One region of the Pseudomonas sp. R5-89-07 genome, then DNA from elsewhere that is predicted to be linked to it. Evidence: predicted binding sites of a transcription regulator. Region 1 holds the regulator's gene; each other region holds the start of a gene.
The links. The regulator FliA, encoded in region 1, starts transcription of late flagellar genes. The targets are predictions, from matches to a motif close to CTAAAGTTTNNNNNNNNNNNGCCGNTAA.
Positions count from the first base shown of each region.

Region 2: a site for FliA is predicted at 3,498-3,525, ahead of motA (flagellar motor stator protein MotA). Genes of this name have one in related genera too.
Region 3: a site for FliA is predicted at 3,210-3,237, ahead of C4J94_RS12740 (methyl-accepting chemotaxis protein). Genes of this name have one in related genera too.

Region 1 covers NZ_CP027727.1:4,181,998-4,187,560, reverse strand. The annotation lists gene flhF (flagellar biosynthesis protein FlhF) at 1-1,140, shown strand, start outside; gene fleN (flagellar synthesis regulator FleN) at 1,246-2,079, shown strand; gene fliA (RNA polymerase sigma factor FliA) at 2,076-2,816, shown strand; gene C4J94_RS19010 (chemotaxis response regulator CheY) at 2,984-3,358, shown strand; gene C4J94_RS19005 (protein phosphatase CheZ) at 3,377-4,165, shown strand; gene C4J94_RS19000 (chemotaxis protein CheA) at 4,177-5,563, shown strand, end outside.
Region 2 covers NZ_CP027727.1:609,376-614,938, reverse strand. The annotation lists gene orn (oligoribonuclease) at 1-263, opposite strand, end outside; gene rsgA (small ribosomal subunit biogenesis GTPase RsgA) at 372-1,403, shown strand; gene motB (flagellar motor protein MotB) at 1,561-2,574, opposite strand; gene motA (flagellar motor stator protein MotA) at 2,578-3,429, opposite strand; gene C4J94_RS02595 (HDOD domain-containing protein) at 3,597-5,132, shown strand; gene rhdA (thiosulfate sulfurtransferase) at 5,190-5,563, shown strand, end outside.
Region 3 covers NZ_CP027727.1:2,795,850-2,801,412, forward strand. The annotation lists gene xth (exodeoxyribonuclease III) at 1-131, shown strand, start outside; gene C4J94_RS12730 (AAA family ATPase) at 128-664, opposite strand; gene pnuC (nicotinamide riboside transporter PnuC) at 661-1,224, opposite strand; gene C4J94_RS12740 (methyl-accepting chemotaxis protein) at 1,508-3,142, opposite strand; gene C4J94_RS12745 (undecaprenyl-diphosphate phosphatase) at 3,371-4,201, shown strand; gene C4J94_RS12750 (DUF1294 domain-containing protein) at 4,198-4,581, shown strand; gene C4J94_RS12755 (MmcQ/YjbR family DNA-binding protein) at 4,570-4,926, opposite strand; gene C4J94_RS12760 (LysR substrate-binding domain-containing protein) at 4,923-5,563, opposite strand, start outside.

The sequences.
Region 1 (5,563 bases):
CTTGAAGACGAGTTGCGCAAGACCGCTTCGCGCATCGTCTCGGCCCAGGCCGAACTGAGCATGCGTGGCGACAGCGATGCCACCACCAATCGCCAATTGTTCGCCGGCCTGCCGCTGACCGCCGCCGAGCCGCTGGTGGAACCTACCTTTGTCGAGCCGCCACGTCCCGCAGCGCCAGCCCCGGCCGCCGCGGTCGACCAGCGCGTGTTCGATTCGATGCGCTTTGAACTCAACGGCCTGCGTGAGCTGCTCGAAGTGCAGCTGGGCTCCCTGGCCTGGACGCAACTGCAAGGCAGCAAGCCGCAACAAGCCAACCTGTGGCGTCGCCTGCAGCGCATCGGCCTGTCCGGCCCGTTGTCCCGCGACCTGCTGGCGCTGACTGCCGAAGTCCAGGAGCCGCGCCAAGCCTGGCGTATGCTGCTGGCGCACCTGGCACGGATGATCGCCACCCCGGAAATCGAACCCCTGGAAGAAGGCGGTGTGATTGCTATGGTCGGCCCTGCCGGCATGGGCAAGACCACCACCCTGGCCAAGCTGGCCGCGCGTTATGTGCTCAAGTACGGCGCGTCGAATATCGCGTTGGTGAGCATGGACAGCTACCGCATTGGCGCCCAGGAGCAACTCAAGACCCTGGGCCGCATCCTCAATGTGCCGGTGACCCACGTCGACCCGGGCCAGTCCCTGGCCAATGCCCTCGACCCACTGCTGCGCAAGCGCGTGGTGTTGATCGATACCGCCGGCCTGCAAGCCAGCGACCCGGCCCTGCGCATGCAGCTCGAAAGCCTGGCCGGACGCGGCATCAAGTCAAAAAATTACCTGGTGCTTGCAACCACCAGCCAGAAACAGGTTCTTACCGCTGCCTATCACAGCTACAAACGCTGCGGTCTGGCCGGTTGCATCCTGACCAAACTGGATGAAACTGCCAGCCTCGGCGAAGTGCTGAGCCTGGCGATCAGTCATGAATTACCGGTCGCCTATCTGACCGACGGGCCGCGGATCCCGGATGATTTGCATCTGCCGCGCCGTCATCAGTTGGTCAGCCGTGCTGTCAGTGTGCAAATGCAAGACGAGCCTAGCGAGGAAGCGATGGCCGACATGTTCGCCGACCTTTATCACAACCCGGCAAAGCGGGTGGGGTGAGGCAGGATGAACACCGTGAAATGTATCTACATCGATGGTCTGCAAGCGATACACGCGGCCAAGCCATGTAGCCTGCGTCTAAGCAAGACAAGGTAAAGAAATAAAATGGGCAGCATGCATCCCGTACAGGTGATCGCGGTGACCGGCGGCAAAGGTGGCGTCGGCAAAACTAACGTGTCAGTGAATTTGTCCCTGGCGCTGGCAGAGCTTGGCCGTCGCGTCATGCTGCTGGATGCTGACCTGGGCCTGGCGAACGTGGACGTTCTGCTGGGGCTGACACCCAAACACACCCTCGCCGATGTGATCGAAGGCCGCTGTGAGCTGCGCGATGTGCTGCTCCAGGGCCCCGGTGGCATCCGCATCGTGCCGGCCGCCTCGGGTACCCAGAGCATGGTGCACCTGAGCCCGGCGCAGCATGCCGGCCTGATCCAGGCCTTCAGCGATATCGGCGACAACCTCGACGTGCTGGTGATCGACACCGCAGCCGGGATCGGCGAGTCGGTGGTCAGCTTTGTCCGCGCAGCGCAAGAAGTGCTGCTGGTGGTGTGCGACGAACCCACCTCGATCACTGACGCCTACGCCCTGATCAAACTGCTTAACCGTGACTACGGCATGAACCGCTTCCGCGTGCTGGCCAATATGGCCCAGAGCCCGCAGGAAGGGCGCAACCTGTTCGCCAAGTTGACCAAGGTCACGGATCGCTTTCTCGACGTCGCCTTACAATACGTCGGTGCGGTTCCCTATGACGAGTGTGTACGCAAGGCCGTGCAAAAGCAGCGTGCGGTCTACGAAGCGTTCCCTCGTTCCAAGTGCGCGCTGGCGTTCAAGGCCATTGCCCAGAAGGTTGATACCTGGCCGTTGCCGGCCAACCCTCGCGGGCATCTGGAGTTTTTCGTCGAGCGATTGGTGCATCAGACGAGCGCAGGACCTGTGCTATGACATCCAGCGGCTACAACCTTTACAAAAAGTCGGCACGTGACAGTCAGGGCGAGTTGATCGAGCGCTATGCGCCGCTGGTCAAGCGCATTGCCTATCACCTGTTGGCGCGCCTGCCCGCCAGCGTGCAGGTGGAAGACCTGATCCAGGCCGGGATGATCGGCCTGCTTGAAGTGTCGACCAAATACGACGCGAGCAAGGGTGCGAGTTTCGAGACGTATGCGGGTATCCGTATCCGTGGCGCGATGCTCGATGAGGTGCGTAAAGGGGATTGGGCGCCGCGCTCGGTACACCGCAATACGCGAATGGTCAGTGACGCAATTCGCGCAATTGAAGCAAAAACCGGTCGTGACGCTAAAGATCATGAAGTTGCGGCCGAACTCCAATTGAGTCTCGACGATTATTACGGGATTTTGAACGATACCTTGGGCAGCCGCCTGTTCAGTTTCGACGACCTGTTGCAGGACGGCGAACACGAAGGGCTGCATGAGGACGGCGCGAGCGCGCATATGGAACCGTCGCGCGATCTGGAAGATGAACGTTTCCAGGGAGCGCTGGCGGAGGCCATTGCCAATTTGCCGGAGCGCGAGCGCCTGGTGTTGGCGCTGTACTACGACGAGGAGCTGAACCTCAAGGAAATCGGTGAGGTCCTGGGGGTCAGCGAATCGCGTGTCAGCCAGTTGCATAGCCAGTGCGCGGCCCGCTTGCGGGGGCGGTTGGGAGAGTGGCGCGCGCGCTGACAGGCAGTGTGGGGACACTGCAGACGCTACCGCGAGGGTTTCGGCCCTTGCGGGTTCGCTCCGTGGTGCCCTGGGCAGTCCTTTTTGTGTAACGCCTGTTGATTGAAGTGGCGCGTCCAGGTGCTGGGCGCGTTTAAGACTGCTTGGAGGTCGAATTGGACAAGAACATGAAAATCCTCATCGTTGATGACTTCTCAACGATGCGGCGGATCATAAAAAACCTGTTGCGTGACCTTGGGTTCACAAACACGGTCGAGGCGGACGACGGCATTACAGCCATTCCGATCCTCAACAGCGGGAGCATCGACTTTCTGGTAACCGACTGGAACATGCCGGGCATGACCGGTATCGACTTGCTGCGCCATGTGCGCGCCGATGAAAAACTGCGCAGCCTGCCGGTGCTGATGGTGACCGCCGAAGCCAAGCGTGAACAGATCATCGAAGCCGCCCAGGCCGGGGTCAACGGTTACGTGGTCAAGCCATTCACAGCATTGGCCTTGAAAGAGAAGATCGAAAAAATCTTCGAACGCATCCACGGCTAATGCCATCGCGGGGGAGCTATGGAGCATAACGAAACGTCACAGGGCGACTTTGAGTCGACCTTGAAAAAACATGCTCACCAGTTGGTCGAAAGCCTCGAAAAAGGCCAGTTCGCCGATGCGGTGCAGTTGATCCATGAGCTTAACCAGACCCGTGACCGCGGCCTGTACCAGGAAGTGGGCAAGCTCACGCGTGAGCTGCACAGTGCGATCGTCAATTTCCAGATTGACCCGCGCATGCCCCAGGCCGAAGAAATTTCGCAGATCACCGACGCCACTGAACGCCTGTCCTATGTGGTCAGGCTGACCGAGGCGGCGGCCAACCGCACCATGGACCTGGTGGAAAACGCTACGCCTCTGGTCAACGGCATGGCCAGCGAAGCCCAGGCCTTGAGCGTTGACTGGGGGCGCTTCATGCGCCGTGAAGTGGGGGCTGAAGAGTTCCGTGAGCTGGCCCGCAGAGTCGACGGTTTTCTGTCGCGCAGCGAACAGGAAAACCGCACGGTGGCCAGCAACCTCAACGACATTCTGCTCGCCCAGGATTATCAGGACCTTACCGGTCAGGTGATCAAGCGTGTGACCCAATTGGTCACCGAAGTGGAAAGCAACCTGCTCAAACTGGTGCTCATGGCCGGCCAGGTCGACCGTTTTGCCGGCATCGAACATGACCGCGAAGCGATCCTCTCGGAAAAAGATCCACAAAAACATCTCGCCAAGGGTGAAGGTCCGCAGATTCATGCCGATAAACGTGAAGACGTCGTATCCGGTCAAGATGACGTAGACGATTTGCTGTCCAGTTTAGGCTTCTAAGGAGCACCCACATGAGCTTCGGCGCCGATGAAGAAATCCTTCAGGATTTCCTTGTAGAGGCCGGCGAAATTTTAGAGCAACTGTCCGAACAACTGGTCGAGCTGGAAAGCCGTCCGGATGATGCGAACCTGCTCAATGCAATTTTTCGCGGTTTTCACACTGTAAAAGGGGGCGCCGGCTTCCTCCAGCTCCATGAGCTGGTGGAGTGCTGCCACATCGCCGAGAACGTGTTCGACATCCTGCGCAAGGGTGAGCGTCAGGTTGACTCGGAGTTGATGGACGTGATTCTCGAAGCACTGGATGCGGTCAACGGCATGTTCAGCCAAGTGCGTGAACGTGCACCGGTCACCGCCGCCACGCCGGAACTGCTGGCCGCCCTAGCGCGCCTGGCGGAACCCGCCGCCGAAGCACCGGTTGCGCAAGCCGAGCCTGAGCCTGTGGTAGAAGCCGAGCCGGACGTGACCGACAGCGAGTTCGAACAGCTGCTCGATTCGCTCAATGCGGTCAAGGCTCAAGCTGAGGCTCCGGCCACGGCTCCGGCCGCGCCGGTTGCCGCGCCGACCAGCGAAGACATTACCGATGCGGAATTCGAATCCCTGCTCGACCAGTTGCATGGCAAGGGCCAGTTCGCGGCCGACGCCGTGGCACCCGCCGCTGCACCGCCAGCGCCGGCCGCCAGCGCCAGCACCGATATTACCGACGATGAATTCGAGGCCCTGCTCGATCAACTGCATGGCAAAGGCACGTTCGTCGCCGAAGCCCTGCCGAATGTTGCGGCCACCGCAGCCGCTCCAGCCGCCAAGTCTGAACCGGCCGCTGATGGACTGATCTCCGACAACGAGTTCGAGGCGTTGCTGGACGAACTGCACGGCAAAGGCAAGTTCACCGAAGTGGCCCCGGCCCCGGTCACCGCCGCAGCGGTCGCTACGCCCGCACCGGTTGCTGCCAAGGCCGCGGCGCCGGTCGCCAAGCCAGCGCCTGCACCGGCTGCCGCGCCCGCTCCGGCGCGTGCCGCCGCGGCGCCGGTTGGCGAAAAACCTGCCAGTGAAGCCGAAACCACCGTGCGCGTGGACACTGCGCGCCTGGACGACATCATGAACATGGTCGGCGAACTGGTACTGGTGCGTAACCGCCTGGTACGCCTGGGTCTGAACAGTGGTGATGAAACCATGCAGAAGGCCGTGTCGAACCTCGACGTGGTCACCGCCGACCTGCAAACCGCCGTGATGAAAACGCGCATGCAGCCGATCAAGAAAGTCTTCGGCCGCTTCCCGCGCCTGGTGCGTGACTTGGCGCGCCAGCTCAAGAAAGAAATCATTCTGGAACTGGTGGGCGAAGAAACCGACCTCGACAAGAACCTCGTCGAGGCCCTGGCCGACCCGCTGGTCCACTTGGTGC
Region 2 (5,563 bases), 2.4 Mb from region 1:
GTTTCGGCTTCGGCTTCGGCCATGCTGATGCGGCTGTCGCGTACACGCTGGGTCAGGCCCGAGTTGCCGTGAGTGCGGGTATTCCACTCGTCCATGGTGGCCAGCACAGCATCGCTGTGGTGGATGGCGATGACCGGACCTTCAGCCAAGGTGTTGAGGTTGCTGTCGGTGACAATCGTCGCCATCTCGATGATGACGTCGGTGTCGGGGTTCAGACCGGTCATTTCCAGATCGATCCAAATCAGGTTCTGTGGGTTTTGCATGGCTTGATTCTCTTGGCACCTTGGCGTAGCCGGGCAGTTTAGCAGGCGCCGCCGTGCTAGACTCGCGACCGTTTCACCCAACTTTTGCATTATCGACACGGAACACCAATGGCCAAACGCCAGCTCAATCGTCGCCAAAACTGGCGCATCGAAAAGATTCAAGGCGAGCGCGCAGCACGCGCCGCCAAACGTGAATCCTCCGCCGTGGAAGCGCTTGAAGGCGGCGACCTGGGGCCTGAACAAACCGGCCTGGTGATCGCGCACTTCGGCGTGCAGGTCGAGGTCGAGGCGCTGGAAGGCGAGCTCGCCGGCCAGGTCTTCCGCTGCCACTTGCGCGCCAACCTGCCTGCGCTGGTGACCGGCGACAAGGTGGTATGGCGCGCCGGCAACCAGGGCATCGGCGTGATCGTCGCCCAGTTGCCCCGCAGCACCGAACTGCGCCGCCCCGACAGCCGGGGTCAGCTCAAGCCGGTGGCGGCCAACGTCGACATGATCGTGATTGTGTTCGCGCCGCTGCCCGAGCCCCACGCCAACCTGATCGACCGCTACCTGGTCGCCGCCGAGCACGCCGGTATCCGCCCACTGCTGCTGCTGAACAAATTCGACTTGATCGACGAGCACAACGCTCCTGCGCTCAATGCCCTGCTGGCGGTCTACCGCACCCTGGGTTACCCGGTGCTGGAAGTCTCGGCCCATCACGGCAACGGCATGGAACAGCTGCAACAGCAATTGGACGGGCGTATCAGCGTGTTTGTCGGCCAGTCTGGCGTGGGCAAGTCGTCGCTGGTCAACAGCCTGCTGCCGGAAGTCGACACCCGCGTCGGCCCGCTGTCGGAGCTGTCCGGTCAGGGCACGCACACCACCACCACTGCACGGCTGTTCCACTTCCCCGGTGGCGGTGAGTTGATCGACTCCCCGGGCATCCGTGAATTCGGCCTCGGCCACGTCAGCCGCAGCGACGTGGAAGCAGGCTTTATCGAGTTCAACGACCTGATCGGCACCTGCCGCTTCCGCGACTGCAAACACGACCGCGAACCGGGTTGTGCGTTGCTCAAGGCCTTGGAAGATGGCCGCGTGCAGCAGCAGCGGATGAACAGCTACCGGTCGATTATTGCGAGCTTGCCTGAGAGCAGTTACTAAGCCGCCAGCCTCTGTAGGAGCGAGCTTGCTCGCGAAGCTGCCAAGCGCAACGCGGGCATCCTGAATACATGCGTTATCGTTGACGTTTTTCGCGAGCAAGCTCGCTCCTACAATGACAACAGGGCCGCGATTATCGCGGCCTTCTTGTATCTGGCGTTCAGGACCCCGGCGCAGGCGCCGTCGGTTCTTTCACACCACCGTCATCAAACAGGTTCAGCTTCTGGCGCAGCTCATGGGCCGGCAGCGGCTCCTGCCCTGGCGGCAGCGCATTCGGGTCCGCCGGTACTTCACCGGGGGCGCCTTCACCCTGGGCCGGCGGTGGCGGTTGATCGCCCTCAATCGCACGCTGGGCCTTTTTGGTCAGCACGACGATATCGATGCGACGGTTGATCGGGTTGAACGGATCCTTGGGATCGAACAGCTGCGATGAAGCAAAGCCCACCACCCGCGCCACTTGCGGGTCCGGGTAGCTGCCAGCCACCAGCGCACGTCGGGCGGCGTTGGCGCGGTTGGCCGAGAGTTCCCAGTTGCCGAAGTCGCCCTGCCCCGCATAAGGCTTGGCATCGGTGTGGCCGCTGATGCTGATCTTGTTCGGCACCGCCTTGATGGTGTCAGCCATGGCCAGCAGGATATCTTCGAAGTACGGCTTCAAGCGTGCGCTGCCGGAATCGAACATCGGCCGATTGGCGGCGTCGGTGATCTGGATACGCAAGCCTTCCGGGGTGATCTCGAACGAAATCTGGTCCTTGAACTTGAGCAGTTGCGGGTTTTCTTCAACCTTGGTCTGCAGTTCTTGCAGCAACAGCTCCAGGCGCTCTTTCTCGACCTGCTCGGCCATGGTTTCGACCGTATCGCGCTCGATCGGGATTTTTTCCTGGGGCGATTCGGTCTGTACTTCCGGGTTGATGGTGCGCTCCGGCGCCAACTGCGGCGAGCCGCCCAGATCGATGACGAAGGGTGTGCCACTTTCCGAAAAACCGATCGGGTCCTTGAAGTAGCCCGCGATGGCGATCTTTTGTTCCGGCGTAGCGGTGGACATCAGCCACAGCACCAGGAAGAACGCCATCATCGCCGTCGCGAAGTCGGCGAAGGCGATTTTCCAGGCACCGCCATGGTGCCCCGCGGCGAAGCGCTTGACGCGCTTGATGATGATCGGCTGGTTGTTTTCCATGGCTTAGCGACCGCGAACCGCTTGTTCCAGCTCGGCGAAGCTTGGGCGATGTTTCGGGTACAGCACTTTGCGCCCAAACTCGACCGCCAGCGATGGCGGCATACCGGATGCCGATGCCACCAGGCACGCCTTGATCGCTTCGTAGAGGTTGACCTCTTCCTTGGCATCGTGGGCCAGCGACGTCGCCAGCGGGCCGAAGAAACCATAGGCCGCGAGGATACCGAAGAAGGTGCCCACCAGTGCCGCGCCGACGTGCATACCGATAGCCGCCTGGTCGCCCTCGCCGAGGGAAGCCATGGTGACCACGATACCCAGTACCGCCGCGACAATACCGAAACCGGGCATGCCGTCGGCGATCCCGGTCACGGCGTGTGAAGGGTGCTCCAGTTCTTCCTTGAGGCTGAACAGTTCCATGTCGAACAGGCCTTCGAGTTCATGGGGCGCCATGTTGCCGGAAGACATGATGCGCAGGTAATCGCAGATATAGGCGGTCATACGCTCGTCTTTGAGCACGGCCGGGTACTTGGCGAAGATCGGGCTGGCGGCGGCGTCTTCGATATCCCCTTCAATCGCCATCATGCCTTCGCGGCGGCTCTTGTTGAGGATCTCGTAGACCAGCCCCAGCACTTCCAGATAAAACGTGTGCGAGAAACGCGAGCTGAACATGCCCAGCGACTTCTTGATCACGTGCATGGTCATGTAGCCGGGGTTGGCCTGCAGGAAGGCACCAAATGCAGCGCCGCCAATGATCATCACTTCAAAAGGCTGAATCAGCGCGGCGATTTTACCGTGGGACAGGACGTACCCACCGAGCACACTTGCGAGGACGACAATGATGCCGATAATTTTAGCCATAGGGGATCTGTACTTGCGCCGTCGGGTTCATGGACATAGTGGGTGCAGCTGAAAAACTCTTGTTCTACTTATCGGCAAAACTGCGCCAGACTATAGCCCGTTAAGGCGAAAAGCCAATTGAGCCCGTTCCGGGTGTGTTGAACCCACGTGATGATCGCGCCCCAATCATGGCTAATGAAACGACAGTCCCAACTGCAAGACCCACCACCCTCGCCGCCTGGATCAAGCGCCTGGACGATGTGCTGCTGCCCGTCCCCCAGGCCAGCCACGAGCGCGTGTGCAAAGCCATCCGCGACAGTCGCAGCTCATTGAGGGACATTGCCGAGCTGATGCAGAACAGCCCGGCCCTGGTGCTCAGCGTGATGCGTGAGGCCAACAGCCACACTCACGGTAGCCTCGCGGAACCGGCGGAAAACCTCGAAGTGGCGCTCAACCGCCTCGGCCTCAAACGCGCCGAGGAGCTGCTGGCGCGCCTGCCTTCAGTGCCGGCCGCTGAAATTCCCGTGGCGCTGCGCCAATTGCTGCTGGTCAGCCAGCATGCCTCGCAGCAAGCCAACGGCTTGTTCGGCAGCCGCCTGGCGCGTTTGTGGCAGGACATCCATTGGGGCAGCCTGCTGTTTCTGTCACCGTTGTGGCCGATGGCCGTCGCGTATCCCAAGCTTCTGGAAGAATGGGAGCTGCGGGTGATCCATAAGGGCGAGTCGGCGCGCCAGGTCGAGCAGCAATTGTTTGGCGTGCGCCTGCTGGACCTGTGCCTTGGCCTGACCGCAGCCTGGCACCTGCCGATCTGGGTGTCCCAGGGCTATAACCTGCTGCTGGGCGAGCAGCGCCTGCTGGTCAAGGCATTGCGTATCGCCCGCGAGGACGACCCTCTGCGTCACCAGCAATTGCTCGACGCCGAACCCAACCTGCGCCGCTGGCTGAATCAGCCGGCCAATACCGTGCTATTGGCCAACGGCCTGGCGATGTCGGCGCAAGAGTCCTGGACCTGCCCGCACACCGAACGCTGGCAGTACCTCACGGCACTGTACCTGCAGGAACCATTGGGCGAAGTGCAGCAGCAGGTCCACCAGCAAGCGGTGACCAGCGCCCGCAGCACCCTGATGCCCGACCTCTGGCACCCGGCCTTGTCGCTGATCTGGCCGTGGCATGTGCAAAAGGTCCACCGCGGCTTGTTGCCCGCGCCGCCTCCCACGGCCGAAGCCCTGGCAGTGTGGCGCAGCCGCTGCACCGAGCTGCTGGTGGAACCGAGCCGCTTTGCCAACGCGATGCACCTGACCACCTGCGCCAAGGAAGCCCTGGTCGCCAGCGGCATGCAGCGCGTGTTGCTGTTCATGGCGGATCGCGCCTTGAGTACCTTGCGTGTGCATCAGGCCGATGGCCTGCCCAAGGACGCTGCCAACCTGAGCCTGGACGTCGTCAACAGCACGCTGCTGCAACGACTGCTGGAAAAATCCGCCCAGGTGCGTCTCGGTCCGGACAACCATGCGCAATTCTCTGCCCTGCTGCCGCCGATCCTGCGCCGCCTGTTTACCGGCGAGCACCTGCTGCTGCGCTCGCTGAGCTGCAATGGTCGCGTGGTGATGCTGATGGTGGCGGACCAGGGCGGCGGGCCATTCTCGGAAACCACCGTGCAAGCCTTCGGCAAAACCGCGCAATGCATCGAAAAAGCCCTGCACAGCTTTACCAACCGCAGCACCTGATGCTTGCGCTACAATCGCCCTCCTTTATCGCCAACATTTGTGCCCAGGAGACCTCACATGCCTGACTTCTCTGGCTTGCCGCTGGTGATCGAATGCAGCGACCTGCAAGGTCGCCTGGATGCCGACCACCTGATTCTGGTGGACCTCACCAGTGCCGCCCGCTACGCCGAAGGGCATATCCCCGGCGCGCATTTCGTGGACCCCAAGCGCACCCAATTGGGCCAGCCCCCCGCGCCGGGCCTGCTGCCGCACAAGGCCGACCTGGAAAAGCTGTTCGGTGAGCTGGGCCACACGCCCGACGCCACCTACGTTGTCTATGACGACGAAGGCGGCGGCTGGGCCGGGCGCTTTATCTGGCTGCTCGACGTCATCGGCCACCAGAAGTATCACTACCTCGACGGCGGCCTTCTGGCATGGCTGGAGGAAAAACA
Region 3 (5,563 bases), 1.4 Mb from region 1:
ACTTGTTGCTCAACCCTGCGCTCAAGCCGTATCTGAAGGACGCGGGCGTCGACGCCTGGGTGCGCAACGAGGCGCATGCCAGCGACCATGCGCCGACGTGGATTCAGCTCGGTACGCGCAAGAAGCGTTAACTGGCCGGCGTAGTCGCGAGCAGGCGCTCGACGGCCGCAAACGCGGCATCCCGGCGCGCCTGCCAGTCGCCCCGGATCACCACCACAGGCTGGCGATGCGCATGCATCCAGTCCAGGCTGGCCTGGAAGAATGCGCGGCGATCCGCCAGTTGCGGTTGGCAGCGCTGGCCGTCGGCGCTCCATTCCACGTCTTCCGGCGACAGCAGCAGGTGCAGGTCGTAGTGACGCGCCAGCAGTTCGCGGTCGAGCCAGCCGGGGCAGTCGCCAAACAGGGTCTGGCTCCAGAGCTGGTTGGTCAGCAGGTGCGTGTCGAGGATCAGCAATTCAGGCTGCGCGGCGCGAGCGGCGTCTTCCCAGGCCAACTGGCCCTGGGCGATGGCCGGGATGTCCGCCAGGCAGGTGTCGCGCTGATGATGGTCGATGAAATAGCGCACGTATTCACCCACCATCAACCCGCCGAAGTGTGCGTGAAGTTCGGCCGCCAGCCAGCTTTTGCCGCTGGATTCAGGGCCTGCCAGTACCACCACCTTCATGCGCGCAACGCCGGGTCGGCGCGCCATTCACGCCAGCCTTGTACGGCAATCACGGTGAACAGCCCATAGAGCGCGGCGGTGAGGTAGAGGCCCTTGTAGAGGAACAGCCCGACGAAAATCACATCCACCACGATCCACAACGGCCAGCACTGCACGCGTTTTTGCGCCATCCACACCTGCGCCACCAGGCTGAAGCCGGTGAGGGCTGCATCGAGCCAGGGCTGGGCGGCGTCGGTCCAGTGGGCCATGGCGGCGCCGAGCAACAGGCTGAATACCGCGCCGATGGCCAGGCCGATCATGATTGCCGGCCAGCCCAGGCTGCTGACCTGGCGGCCTTGCTTGACCGCGCCGGCGCGGGTCCATTGCCACCAGCCGTAGAGTTGCAGCACGGCGTAGACCACCTGCAGCAGCATGTCGGAATAGAGTTTCACGTCGTAGAACACCCAGGTGTAGAGCAACACCATCACCAGGCCGATGGGCCAGCACCAGGGGTTTTGCTTGACCGTCAGCCAGACAGCGATCACCCCCAAGGCGGCGGCGAACAATTCAAGCCCGGACATGGCGGTTCCTTGGGAGAGTGGAAGAGGGCGCTGATTGTACCTACAGGTCATCCATCCTCAAACAGCAGCGTTCCCGAAGGCTGGGGATCAGTCGCTATCGGCGGTGATTGACCCATTGCTATCGGGGGCAAGCCCCCTCCCACAGGGGATCTTCATTGTTCATGAAGTGGCTGCTTGCACACGAAACCGAATCAACATGTGGGAGGGGGCTTGCCCCCGATGGCGGTGGTTCAGTCATCTGCAATCTCTACTGACCCACCGCTATCGCAAGTCCATCCCAACGTCAGACTTTGAATTGGCGCAGTAGCCCATCAAGCTGCTCACTCAAGCCGCGCAATTGTGCGCTCGCCACACTCGACTGCTCGGCCGCCAGCGCGGTGCTGTGGGACAAACCCGCCGCCTGGGTGACGTTCTGGTTGATGTCTTCCACCACATGGGCCTGTTGCAGGGTGGCACTGGCAATCGAGGCGTTCAGGCCGTTGAGGTTTTGCAGCGCCTGGCCGATGGCATTGAGGCTGGCGCCGGCCAGGCCGGCTTGTTCGATGGTCAGTTGCGAAGCGCTGTGGCTGTCGCTGATCACCTTCACCGCCGCTTCCGAATGGCCCTGCAGGCGCTCGATCATCGTCTGGATTTCAGCGGTGGACTTCTGCGTGCGCTGGGCCAGCAAGCGCACTTCGTCGGCCACCACGGCAAAGCCACGCCCCTGCTCGCCGGCGCGGGCGGCCTCGATGGCCGCGTTGAGGGCAAGCAAGTTGGTCTGGTCGGCAATGGAACGAATCACTTCCAGTACGCCGCCGATCTGTGTGCTTTCACTGGACAGGGTACGGATCACCTCAACGGCCTGGCTGATGGTGCTGGAAAGCTGGTCGATCTGCTGCAGACTGCTGTCGATGTTGACCTGGCCTTGTTGCGCCTGAGCCTGGGCATCGCGCATTTCGCTGGCGGCGTGCTCTGCGTTCTTGGCCACGTCCTGCACGCCGTAGGTGACTTCGTTGACGGCGGTGGCCACCAGTTCCATCTGCTGCGACTGCTGCTGGCTGCGGTCGTGGGCCTGGCTGGCGTTGTGGCCCAGCTCGGTCGACGACTCTCCCAGGGCGTTGGCGCACACCTGCAATTGGCCGACCACCTGGCGCAGCTTGGCGGTGAAGGTGTTGAAGTGCTGGGACAGCAGGGTGACCTCGTCGCGCCCGTGAGTATCCAGGCTACGGGTCAGGTCACTTTCGCCGCTGGCGATATTGCCCATGGCGTTCACCGCGGCCTGCAACGGCTGCACGATGCTGCGCGCGATCAACAGCACCAGCAGGGTCATGATCAGCGCGATGCCCACGCCGATCGCCGAGGCTTTCCATACCTGGCCGGTGAATTCGGCCTGTACGTCGTCCACGTAGACGCCCGAGCCGATGATCCAGCCCCAGGGTTCAAACAGTTGGATATAGGAGGTTTTCTGCACCGGCGCATCGGCTCCCGGCTTGGGCCAGCGGTAATTGATGACGCCGGCACCCTTGGCCTTGGCCAGGATCACGAATTCATTGAACACGGCAAACCCGTCCGGGTCGCGGATCGCCGAGAGGTTCTGGCCGTCCAGCTTGGGGTTGGCCGCGTGCATGATCATCACGGGGGTGAGGTCGTTGATCCAGAAGTAATCGTCGTGGTCGTAACGCAGGCCACGCACCGCGCTCAGGGCTTGCTGTTGCGCCACTTCGCGGGTGAGCACCCCGGTTTTCTCCAGGTTCTGGTAATAGCTCAACACACCGCTGGCGGTTTGCACCACGTGCTGGGTCTGCAGGCGCTTGGCCTGGTAAAGGTCGTCATGGATCTGTTTGAGCATCAACGCGCCCAAGGTCAACAGCATCAGCACGGCGACTACCAGGATCAGCCAGAGGCGTCGGCTGATCGACATATTGCGCAAACTGTTCATCGTCCTGTCACTCCGTGCCTTTTATAATTGTGGGTGTTGCATCGACTTTTACGGCTTGTCTGATAGGCTTTCGGCCCGTAATCGAAAAACCTGAGTACTGCCTGATTTTTCACGCAATTTTTGCAGTCCGGCATTGAGAATCAACGCCGGGCGCTGCTGCGTGCTCGTTGTCAGTGAACTTTAAAAAATACTGAGAGGCACGCCAGGCGCGTGACCTTTGGAGAAAGCATGGATTTTTGGACCGCCATACAGGCATTGATTCTTGGCGTAGTCGAGGGGCTGACAGAGTTCCTGCCGATCTCCAGCACCGGCCACCAGATCATTGTCGCTGACCTGATCAACTTCGGCGGCGAGCGTTTCGAGGCCTTCAATATCATTATCCAGCTGGGCGCGATCCTCGCAGTGGTCTGGGAGTTTCGCCGCAAGATCCTCGATGTGGTCGTCGGCTTGCCTACCCAGCGCAATGCCCAGCGGTTTACCGTAAACCTGATCATCGCCGTATTGCCGGCAGTGGTCCTGGGGGTGATTTTCGCTGACCTGATCAAGCATTACCTGTTCAACCCAATCACCGTGGCCACGGCACTGGTGGTGGGTGGCGTGATCATGTTGTGGGCGGAACGTCGTCAACATGCCGTTCATGCCGAAACCGTCGACGAGATCACCTGGAAAGACGCGCTCAAGGTCGGCGTGGCCCAGTGCCTGGCCATGATCCCCGGTACTTCGCGCTCCGGGGCCACGATTATCGGCGGCCTGTTGTTCGGCCTGTCGCGCAAGACCGCCACCGAGTTTTCGTTCTTCCTGGCCATGCCGACCATGGTCGGTGCTGCGCTGTACTCGGGCTACAAATACCGCGACCTGTTCCAGCCGGCGGACCTGCCGGTGTTCGCCATTGGTTTTGTCACCTCGTTCATCTTCGCGATGATCGCGGTCAAGGGCCTGCTCAAGTTTATCGCCAACCACAGCTACGCAGCCTTTGCCTGGTACCGCATCGCGTTCGGTCTGGTGATCCTGGCGACCTGGCAATTCGGCTGGATCGACTGGACAGCGGTCAAGCCATGAATATGCAGCATCCGCGCCTGAAAGCAGTGATCTTTGTACTGCTGTGCGCCGCGCCACTGCTGGGTTCGGCGCTGCTTTGGCATCGTGGCGACACTGTCATCCCGCTGGCGGCTTACGGCGTGGTCAGCGTGATGGCGTTCTTTCTGTACTGGAGCGACAAGCGCAAGGCGCAGACCGAGGCCCGGCGCATCCCGGAAAACATCCTGCACGCGGTCGAGCTGGCGGGCGGTTGGCCGGGTGCGCTGATCGCACAGCAGGTGTTCCGGCACAAGACGCGCAAAGTGTCCTACCAGGTGCTGTTCTGGGTGATCGTGCTGCTGCATCAGGTGTTCTGGCTGGACCAGCTGTTTCTCGGCGGTACGCTGCTTTCAATCCTCTAGCAGCAACCCGACCTGTGTGCGCTTGGGCAGCTTGCTCACCACCAACTGGTGGGAGCGCTGCAACAAGCCACGCAGTTCCTCGGGCCCCAGCGGGTAGGGCGTGTTCATGATGATCCACTGCGCGCGTGCCAGGTAGGGCGCCGGGTGGATGCCCGGGCGGTCGACATGGCCGAGGAACAGTTCCTTGTCGACCTTGAACGCCAGTGAGTCGCCGCGCAGGTTCTGCAGCGCGAACATCTTGTTGCCGGCGATCGAGAACACCCGCACGCCGCCCCATTTGTAGTCTTCACGCGCGCCCGGCAGGCTCAGGCAGAATTGCGCGACTTGTGCTTCGGTCATGCTCATAACAGGCGATCTCCACAGCCCTTGAAGCCTTCTTCCAGGTAATCGATCCAGGCGCGGATAGCCGGCTGCACGCCGCGCCGGTGCGGGTACACCGCCTGCAACCAGCCGCCGGGCAGCGACCATTGCGGCAGCAGTTGCACCAGCCGGCCGCTGGCCAATTCCTCCTCGCAATACATCATCGGTAGCACCGTGAAGCCCACGCCCATGAGGGCGCTGGTCTTGCGTACGATGAAATCTTCGATTCCCAGGCGAGCCTCCATGACCAGCTCGTGGGCGTTACCCTGTGGGTCGATGATGCGTTGGTGCACCATGCGGTCTGCCTCAAGCGCGCCCATTATCGGCAACTGCTTGAGGTCTTCCAGTGTTTCGACCCGCCGATCACGCATGAACGCCGGGCTGGCCACCAGCACGGTGTGCGCCTGGCGCAAGCGCTTAGTGACCAGCAACGGGTCTTCGTCGCCCAGTTCGCGCACGCGCAGCGCGACGTCGATGCCTTCGGCCACCAGGTCGACGCGCCGGTTGACCAAGGTCATGTCCAGTTGCACCAGCGGGTGTGCAGCGAGGAATCCTGCAACCAATTCCGGCAGGATCTGTTGGGCCAGGCCTACCGGGCACGTGACCCGCAGACGCCCACGGG